DNA from 2 places in the Streptomyces sp. RGM 3693 genome. Region 2 is predicted to be linked to the other one. Evidence: riboswitches for the same ligand, from Rfam matches in the RefSeq annotation. Region 2 holds a riboswitch; the other holds the start of a gene.

Region 1 (4,409 bases), on a different contig from region 2:
AGGTTCGCGCCGTCCACGTAGACCTGACCGCCGGCCTCGTGCACCGCGGCGCAGATCTGGGTGATGTGCTCCTCGAACACGCCGTGCGTGGACGGGTAGGTGACCATCAGGACGGCCAGTTCGTCCCGGTGCTTCTCGATCTTGGCGTGCAGGTCGTCGGCGTCGACCTCGCCGTCCTCACCGGTCTTGACGACGACGACCTTCATACCGGCCATCACGGCGCTGGCGGCGTTGGTGCCGTGCGCCGACGACGGGATCAGGCAGACGGTGCGCTGCTCGTCCCCGTTGGCACGGTGGTAGGCGCGGACGGCGAGCAGACCGGCCAGCTCGCCCTGGGAGCCGGCGTTGGGCTGGATGGACACCTTGTCGTAGCCGGTGACCGCGGCGAGCCGCTCCTCCAACTCCCGGATGAGCGTGAGGTAGCCCTCGGCCTGGTCGGCCGGGGCGAAGGGGTGCAGCTGGCCGAACTCGGGCCAGGTGACCGGCTCCATCTCGGTGGTGGCGTTCAGCTTCATCGTGCAGGAGCCGAGCGGGATCATGCCGCGGTCCAGCGCGTAGTCCTTGTCGGCGAGGGTGCGCAGGTAGCGCAGCATCGCGGTCTCGGAGCGGTGCTGGTGGAAGACCGGGTGGCCGAGGTAGTCGTCGGTGCGCTGCAGCGACTGCGGAAGGGCGTCGGCGGCGGCCGCGTCCAGCGCGTCGATGTCGCCGTGGACCCCGAACGCGCCCCAGACGCCGGCCAGCTGGGCGCGCCCGGTGGTCTCGTCGCAGGCGATGCCGACCAGGTCGGCGTCGACCTGGCGGAGGTTGACGCCGGCCTCGCGGGCCGCGGCGACGACCTCGGCGGCCCGGCCGGGCACCCGGGCGGTCAGGGTGTCGAAGTAGCCGTCGTGGAGCAGCTCGACGCCGCCGGCCTTGAGGCCCTCGGCCAGGATCGCGGCGTACCGGTGGGTGCGGCGGGCGATGGTGCGCAGCCCGTCGGGGCCGTGGTACACGGCGTACATCCCGGCCATGACGGCGAGCAGCACCTGCGCGGTGCAGATGTTGCTGGTGGCCTTCTCACGGCGGATGTGCTGCTCGCGGGTCTGCAGTGCCAGGCGGTAGGCCTTGTTGCCGTCGGCGTCGACGGAGACGCCCACCAGGCGGCCGGGCAGGCTGCGGGCGTACTGCTCGCGGACGGCCATGTAGCCGGCGTGCGGCCCGCCGAAGCCCATCGGGACACCGAAGCGCTGGCTGGTGCCGATCGCGATGTCGGCGCCGAGCTCGCCGGGCGAGGTGAGCAGCGTCAGCGCCAGCAGATCGGCGGCGACGGTGACGATCGCGCCCAGCTCGTGCGCCCGCTCGATCACCGCCCGCGGGTCGCGCACGGCGCCGGACGCGCCAGGGTACTGGAGCAGTACGCCGAAGACACCGCGCTCGGCGATCTCGTCCGGGATGCCGTCGGTGAGGTCGGCGACCACGACCTCCACGCCGGTCGGTTCGGCGCGGGTCTGGATGACGGCGACGGTCTGCGGCAGACAGTCCGCGTCGACCAGGAAGACGCCCTGCTTGACCTTGCCGACCCGGCGGGCGAGCGCCATCGCCTCGGCGGCGGCGGTGCCCTCGTCCAGGAGGGACGCACCGGAGGTGGGCAGTCCGGTCAGGTCGGCGACCACGGTCTGGAAGTTCAGCAGGGCCTCCAGGCGGCCCTGCGAGATCTCCGGCTGGTAGGGCGTGTAGGCCGTGTACCAGGACGGGTTCTCCATGACGTTGCGCAGGATCACCGGCGGGGTGAACGTGCCGTAGTAGCCGAGTCCGATCATGGACGACAGGACCTGGTTGCGGTCGGCGAGCGCGTGCAGCTCCGCCAGGACCTCGGCCTCGGTACGGGCCTGCGGCAGGCCGAGCGCCTCGGCGCTCTTGATCACGTCGGGGACGGCGGTGGCGGTGAGCTCGTCCAGCGATCCGAAGCCGACCTGCGCGAGCATCTTGGCCTGCGCCTCGTGGTCGGGCCCGATGTGCCGGCGCTCGAACGGAGTGCCGCGCTCCAGTTCGGTCAGGGAGATGCGGTTGGTGGTCATCTGCGGGGGCCTCCTGGTCAGTACGACCTACGAGGGGCACCACGGCGCTGGTGCCCGGACGGCCTCCCCCTCTGTCATCTCAACCTGAGAGCTTCACCGGCCCGCGCGCTGCGGTCCGGCTTTCACCGTCGGTGAGGAAGGGTTCCGGCATGTACCTGCCCGTGGCCCGCCCTGCTTTCCAGAGTGACCTCATCCATGCGGTACGTGTGCCTGAGAGATTCCGGGGAGGATTTGCTCCTTCGGCGCCCCTGGTCGCGAACGACAAAGGACTCTCCCGCATGGGGTCGACGGCCATTCGCCAGCCTACCAGCGCACTGCCGGAACGATCCTTCGAGTGGCCGAGGCATGAAATGTGCCGTTTCGTAGTTGTCACAAGGCAGTTGCGACCAATTGGAGGGACCGTGCAAACCGATATCGATCCCCGGAGCCTCATCGGCCGCAAAGCGTTCGACCGGAACGGCGCGAAAATAGGGACCGTCGACGAGGTCTACCTCGACGACGCGACGGGCGAACCGGAATGGGCGGCCGTCCGCACCGGCCTGTTCAGTCGGGATGCGTTCGTTCCCCTGGAACCGAGCAAGATGGTCGGCGACAGCCTGCACATCCCCTACGACCGCAAGCTGATCAAGGATGCCCCGGACTTCGGCGTCGGCCGGCACCTCTCCCCCGAGCAGGAACTCCAGCTCTACCACCACTACCGCCTGGATATCTCCGCACCGGCCGCGGACTCCGCCTCGTCGGCCGGCGACGCCGACTTCGGGCGGATCGCCGGCGCGGACGACTGATCCGGTTCGCCCGGCAGCGGCAGGGGCTCGCCCGGCCGCAACGCCGGATCGTCGACGGCGAAGGTCCGCACCCGCCCCGGTGCGGACCACGGCGTCTCGAACCGCACGGTCACCCTCCCCACGCCACTGCCCTGCACCCATCCGGCACCGAACTCCTCGTGGACCACGTCCAGCCCCGGGTGCCAGCGCCGCGGCAGCTCCGCACCGGACTCCGGCACCCCCGCCGCTTCCGGTTCCGCCGTCCCGCCCGCCGCCTGCTCCGCCGCCTCCCGCTCCGTGGCCAGCTGGGCGAACAGGTCCTCCTGCGTGAAGTCGGCCAGCCCGCTCACCCCCACGCCCAGCAGCCGCACCCCACCCGTGGTGTCCACCGTCTCCAGCAGCCGCACGGCGGCCTCCCGGACGACCGCCGGGTCGTCGGTCGGCCCGCGCAGGGTCTCCGACCGGGTCAGCGTCGAGAAGTCGTAGTTCCGCACCTTGAGCACCACCGTGCGCCCGGACCGCCCGGCCGCCCGCAGTCGCACCACACACCGATCGGCCAGCCGCAGCACCTCGGTCCGCACCCGCGTCCGGTCAGTCAGGTCGACCTCGAAGGTGTCCTCCACCGACACCGACTTCGCATCCCGCTCGGCCACCACCGGCCGCTCGTCCCGGCCCAGCGCCATCCCGTACAGCCCGGTGCCGTGCGCCTTGCCGAGCAACCGCACCAGCTCCGCCTCGCCGGCCTCCGCGGTCTCCGCGACGGTGTGGATCCCGGCCCGGCGCAGCGTCTCGGCCGTCGCCGGCCCCACCCCGGGCAGCGTCCGCACCGGCATCGGCCCCAGCAGTTCCCGCTCGGTGCCCGGCTCGATGACCACCAGGCCGTCCGGTTTCGCCGCCTCGGACGCGATCTTGGCGAGCATCTTGGCGCCGGCCAGCCCCACCGAACCGGTCAGCCCGGTGGCCGCCCGGATATCGCGCCGCAGCTGCTCCCCCACGGCTCGCACCGCGGCAGTCTCCGCCGCCACCCCGCCGGCCTCCAGGTCCACGAAGGCCTCGTCCAGGCTCAGCGGCTCCACGAGCGGTGACAACGCCCGCAGCAGCTCCATGACCGATTCACTCACCTGGCGGTACAGCGTGAACCGGGGATTGAGATAAGCGGCATTGGGGCACAGTCGGCGCGCCTGCGCCGTCGGCATCGCCGAACGTACCCCGAAGACCCGCGCCTCGTACGAGGCGGTGGCGACCACACCGCGCGGCCCGATCCCGCCGACGACCACGGGTTTTCCCCGCAGGCTCGGCTTGGCCGCCTGCTCGGCGGCCGCATAGAACGCATCCATGTCCAGATGCAGGATCGTCGGCGCACGTCTCACACCACTGATGCTGCCGCACACCACTGACAATCGACCCGGTCCCGGGCCGGGAACCGCCCGGGAGCCGTCAGCCGGCCCGGTTGCGGCGCCGCGCCAACTCGTCGTGCGGGTTCTTCCCGATCAGCGTCTCGCCGGTGTCCACCCGCTCCCCGTGGAGCTGTGACAGCGCACCCTCCACGTCCCGCCACACCACGCCCACGGCGATCCCGAAGACGCCC
Region 2 (4,409 bases):
GGCGCCCATCGACTGCTGGATCATCATCCGCGCGGCGTCCACCGACGGCTGCCCGGTGTCGTACAGGTCCAGCCCGATCGCCAGATACGGGGCGCCGAGGGCGGGTTGCACCCAGGCGCGGCGCAACGACCGCACCGGGAGCGTCCGGTGGGCGTTCTGCGCGAGCAGGGCGTAGAACTGCGGGATGTCGATGACCGGTTCGGAGATCCGCAGCGGGCCGGCGGGCAGGCGGTCGAGGCCGGCGGCGATCCGGCGCAGGTCGAGCCAGGGGACGCCGACCCCGCCGCCGGGAGCGTGCGGATTCAGCCACAGCCCCCAGCGGTCGGGGAAGAGGGCGGCGGCGATCTCGGGGCCGGTGACGAGTTCGTGGTCGCGGGTCCAGCCGGAGGCGGCGAGTTCGGCCGCGGAGGTCACACAGGGGGCGTAGCCCAGCCCGTCGACCTCCATGTTCCCGTACTGCGCATCGGGTTGTCCGGCCCGGCCGTGCCACAGGAGCATCCAGACCTGTCCGTGTGCGAGGGCCTGAAGCAGCGCCTCGTAGGCGTCATAGCGCCCGGGCGAGACCTGCCGCAGCATCTGCTCGACCTGGTCGGCCGCCGCCGCTCCCTGATGCGCACCCGCGCTCACGTGGTCCGTCCCTTCTGCCGGCAGGGCCTGCGCCCGCCCGTCGTTCCACCAGCTTACGAGTGGTCCCGGGTGTAGAAGGGCCGCACGCGCTCCAGCATCCAGTCGGCGACCGGGTCGCCCTGGGCGATGTCGAGCAGGACGAGTTGGACCGGCCAGGGCACCGGCACCTGGCCCAGCGCCCGGCCCAGCGCCGCGAGCACCTCGTCGCGGGCGCTGCCGTCGTGCAGCCGCTCGGGAGCGACCTCGATCTGCACGCCGACGAAGAGCGCCGGCGTGTCGCCCTCGACGCTGGCCAGCGTGCGCCGGGCGGTCAGCACGAACCCGGCGCCGGAGAACGCCAGGCCGGCGGCGGCCAGGAAGTCCACCGGCTCGTCCTGCCAGTCCGGTTCGAAGAGCCGCACCCGGGCGCCGCCGACCTGCGGGCCGGCCGGATCCGTCCACCCGATCCGACACAGTTCGGCCACCGCGGGCGGCGGCAGCGGGACACCGACGGTGCCGCCCGGATTGACCGCGATGCCCAGCAGCGGGGGCAGCCCGCGGGCGAACTCCTGCGCGGGCGCGACGGTGTACGACAGATGCGCGCCGACGACCTTCAGGAACTCCTGCTCGGAGCTGAAGACCGGGACGTACGCGGCGCCGCCGATCTCGACGGTCGACAGGTCCAGACCGGCCGCGCCGAGGCCGCCGCGCTCCGGGCCGCCGCCCTCGGGCAGCGGCACCCACACCCGGCTGCGGCCCAGCACCTCGACGATCCGGCCGCCGGCCTCGGGGTGTCCGACCGACGCGGCCAGCACCTCTTCCAGCTCGTTGGCCGGCCAAGCCAGCTGCGGTATCCCCGCGCCCGAGAGGTCCCCCGACACCGGACCGCCGTGCTGCGGGTAATTGTCCGGATAGTTCATCTCACCCACCCACTTACTGGCCGCGCTGCCCGGCCCCTGACCCTGGGGGCGGGCCCACAGGCCCGCCCGGTGGGTCAGACCCTAACGGGCGGAGCGCCGGTCGCCGAAGCCGGCGGTGGCCACGATGGTCGGGCGAGCGGGGCCGGGTGCGGGCGGCCCCGGCCCGGTCAGCCGAACGTGACGCGCTCCAGGGCCCCGGCGGCGGTCCGGTCCAGCAGCACCGCGGAGCCGAAGCCCGACGGCAGCCGGGCCTCCTCGGCCCGGGCGACCAGCCGGCGGACCGCCCGGCGGTGCCGGGCGAAGGCGTACCGCGACACCCCCCGGCCGCGCGCCCGTTGGCCGGTCAGCGCCGCCTCGGGCGGTACGTCGAGCAGCACCAGGTGCAGCCCCCGGCCGTCGCGCCGGACCGCCCGGGAGAGCCAGCGGCGCACCCACGCCAGCGTCCCGCAGTCGTGCACCACCACACTCCCGCCGGAGCGCACCGCACGGCGCAGCGCCAGATAGTGCGCGACCCGGACCAGCGGGCGGTAGAGCGCGTACGGGAGGCGGCGCAGTCGGCCGCGCTCCCAGCGTTCCCGGGCGTCCTGGGAGTCGACGCGGTGCACCGGGGCGCCGCGGCCGTCGTGGTGCGGCACCACCCGGCCCATCAGGGTGCTCTTGCCGCTGCCGGGCAGCCCGGAGATCACGATCAGGTCGCCGGCCGGGAAACGGAGCGCGGTGCGGGCGGCGCGGGCGCCGTCCCGCAGATCGATGATCCGGGGCCGGTCGGACCGGGCGGCGGGGCGGGGGCGGCGCTTCGCCGCGGGCGCGGGCGGCGCCGGTTGTGGTGCGGGCTGTGGCGGTGCCACCCCCGCCGTCGTCGCGTACGCCGCTTCGCTGTGCACCGTGATCGCCCCTCCCCGTCGGCTCAGGTCGGGTTCGGGACCCGGCCTTCCCGCAGAGTGTCAAGAAAAGGTAATGAGCAGCAAGGCGGTAGCCGTCCGTACCAAGGGATCTGACGGTCCGACGGGGCCGACGGGCGACGCGGCGGCGGGCCCGGCCGGCCGGGCGCGGTACGGGTGGCCGGTCACGGAGCGGCGGCCGGGGCTCCTGTATCCGGCGATCCCGTGTAATGATGTGGCCGCCACGGGCACACCACTGGTCACTCGTGCACAGCCAGCCAACTGCATACCGGCCGCTTGAATCCGCGCGGGAGAGTCCCCGGCCGCCACGGCGGGGCGCCGAAGGAGCAAGTCCTCCCTTGAATCTCTCAGGCCCCTATACCGCGCGGGCGAGGCAGATCTGAAAAGCGAGTCGCGGCCCGGCTGAAGGGGGCGGCTCCACCCAAGGTGCAAACCGGGTCCGGTCGCGGACTCCCGGTGAACCTCTCAGGTTCCGATGACAGATGGGGAGACCGTCTTGTCACCCATGCCTGGGAGCCCCGAACGATGACTGATGCCCCTCGCCGTACCGCGCTGGATGCCACGCACCGCGCGCTCGGCGCGACCATGACCGACTTCGCCGGCTGGGACATGCCGCTGCGCTACAGCAGCGAACGCGAGGAGCATGTCGCGGTCCGCACCCGCGCCGGCCTGTTCGACCTCTCCCACATGGGCGAGATCACCGTCACCGGTCCGCAGGCCGGTGCCCTCCTCGACCACGCGCTGGTCGGCAACATCGGCGCCCTCAAGGTCGGCCGGGCCCGCTACACCATGATCTGCGGTCCCGACGGCGGCATCCTCGACGACCTGATCGTCTACCGGCTCGCCGAGCGCGAGTTCATGGTCGTCGCCAATGCCTCCAACGCCCAGGTGGTGCTGGACGCGCTGACCGGCCGGCAGGCGGGCTTCGACGCCGCGCTCCGCGACGACCGGGACGCCTACGCGCTGATCGCGGTGCAGGGCCCGGAGTCCCCCGGCATCCTCAAGAAGCTCTCCCCCAAGGTCTCGACTTCGCTCGACCAGGGAGGTGCCCCCATCGCCGACCTGGACGGCCTGAAGTACTACGCGGGGCTGCCCGGCACGGTCGCCGGCGTCGAGGTGCTCATCGCCCGGACCGGCTACACCGGCGAGGACGGCTTCGAGCTGTTCGTCCGGCCGGCGGACGCGGTCGCCCTGTGGACGGCGCTGACCGAGGCGGGCCGGGACGTCGGCCTGATCCCGTGCGGCCTGTCCTGCCGCGACACCCTGCGCCTGGAGGCGGGGATGCCGCTGTACGGGCACGAGCTGACGACCGCGCTCACCCCCTTCGACGCGGGCCTGGGCCGGGTCGTGAAGTTCGAGAAGGAGGGCGACTTCGTCGGCCGCGCCGCGCTGCGGGCGGCCGCCGAGCGCGCCGAGCAGGACCCGCCGCGCAAGCTGGTCGGCCTGATCGCCGAGGGGCGCCGGGTGCCGCGCGCCGGCTACCCGGTCGTGGCGGCCGACGGCACGGTGATCGGCGAGGTCACCTCGGGAGCGCCGTCCCCGACCCTCGGCAAGCCGATCGCCATCGCCTACGTCGACGCCGGGTACGCCGCACCGGGCACGGAGGGCGTCCGGGTGGACATCCGCGGCACGCACGAGCCGTACGAGGTCATCGCGCTGCCCTTCTACAAGCGGCAGAAGTAGCAGGCGGCGCCGGCGCGGCCGCGGTGCCCGCCGCGGACCTGCGCCTTTGCGTCCGGCATCACGTGTCTCACTGGGCAAGACCCTCCCCCCGGACTTCGTCCGGGAGGTGCCCCCCTTCACGATCACACCCTCGCGTACAGGAGAATCAAGCCATGGACAACCCCCAGCAGCTGCGCTACAGCAAGGAGCACGAGTGGCTGTCGGACGCCGAGGGCGGCGTCTCGACGGTCGGCATCACCGAGCACGCGGCCAACGCCCTCGGCGACGTCGTCTTCGTGCAGCTCCCCGAGGTCGGGGC

Evidence for each region. Region 2 has a riboswitch for glycine ahead of gcvT (glycine cleavage system aminomethyltransferase GcvT). Riboswitches for the same ligand answer to the same signal wherever they lie in the genome.
Region 1: linked by a shared signal. The riboswitch ahead of gcvP (aminomethyl-transferring glycine dehydrogenase) and the one ahead of gcvT (glycine cleavage system aminomethyltransferase GcvT) in region 2 are both predicted to bind glycine.

What each region holds. Positions count from the first base shown of each region.
Region 1 covers NZ_JBMPPQ010000003.1:1,506,206-1,510,614, forward strand. The annotation lists gene gcvP (aminomethyl-transferring glycine dehydrogenase) at 1-2,057, opposite strand, end outside; glycine riboswitch at 2,246-2,344, opposite strand; gene ACO0M4_RS35160 (PRC-barrel domain-containing protein) at 2,459-2,842, shown strand; gene ACO0M4_RS35165 (DNA polymerase IV) at 2,752-4,191, opposite strand; gene ACO0M4_RS35170 (MerR family transcriptional regulator) at 4,259-4,409, opposite strand, start outside.
Region 2 covers NZ_JBMPPQ010000001.1:766,699-771,107, reverse strand. The annotation lists gene ACO0M4_RS03240 (enhanced serine sensitivity protein SseB C-terminal domain-containing protein) at 1-627, opposite strand, end outside; gene ACO0M4_RS03235 (enhanced serine sensitivity protein SseB) at 681-1,526, opposite strand; gene ACO0M4_RS03230 (AAA family ATPase) at 1,694-2,416, opposite strand; glycine riboswitch at 2,706-2,801, shown strand; gene gcvT (glycine cleavage system aminomethyltransferase GcvT) at 2,954-4,111, shown strand; gene gcvH (glycine cleavage system protein GcvH) at 4,264-4,409, shown strand, end outside.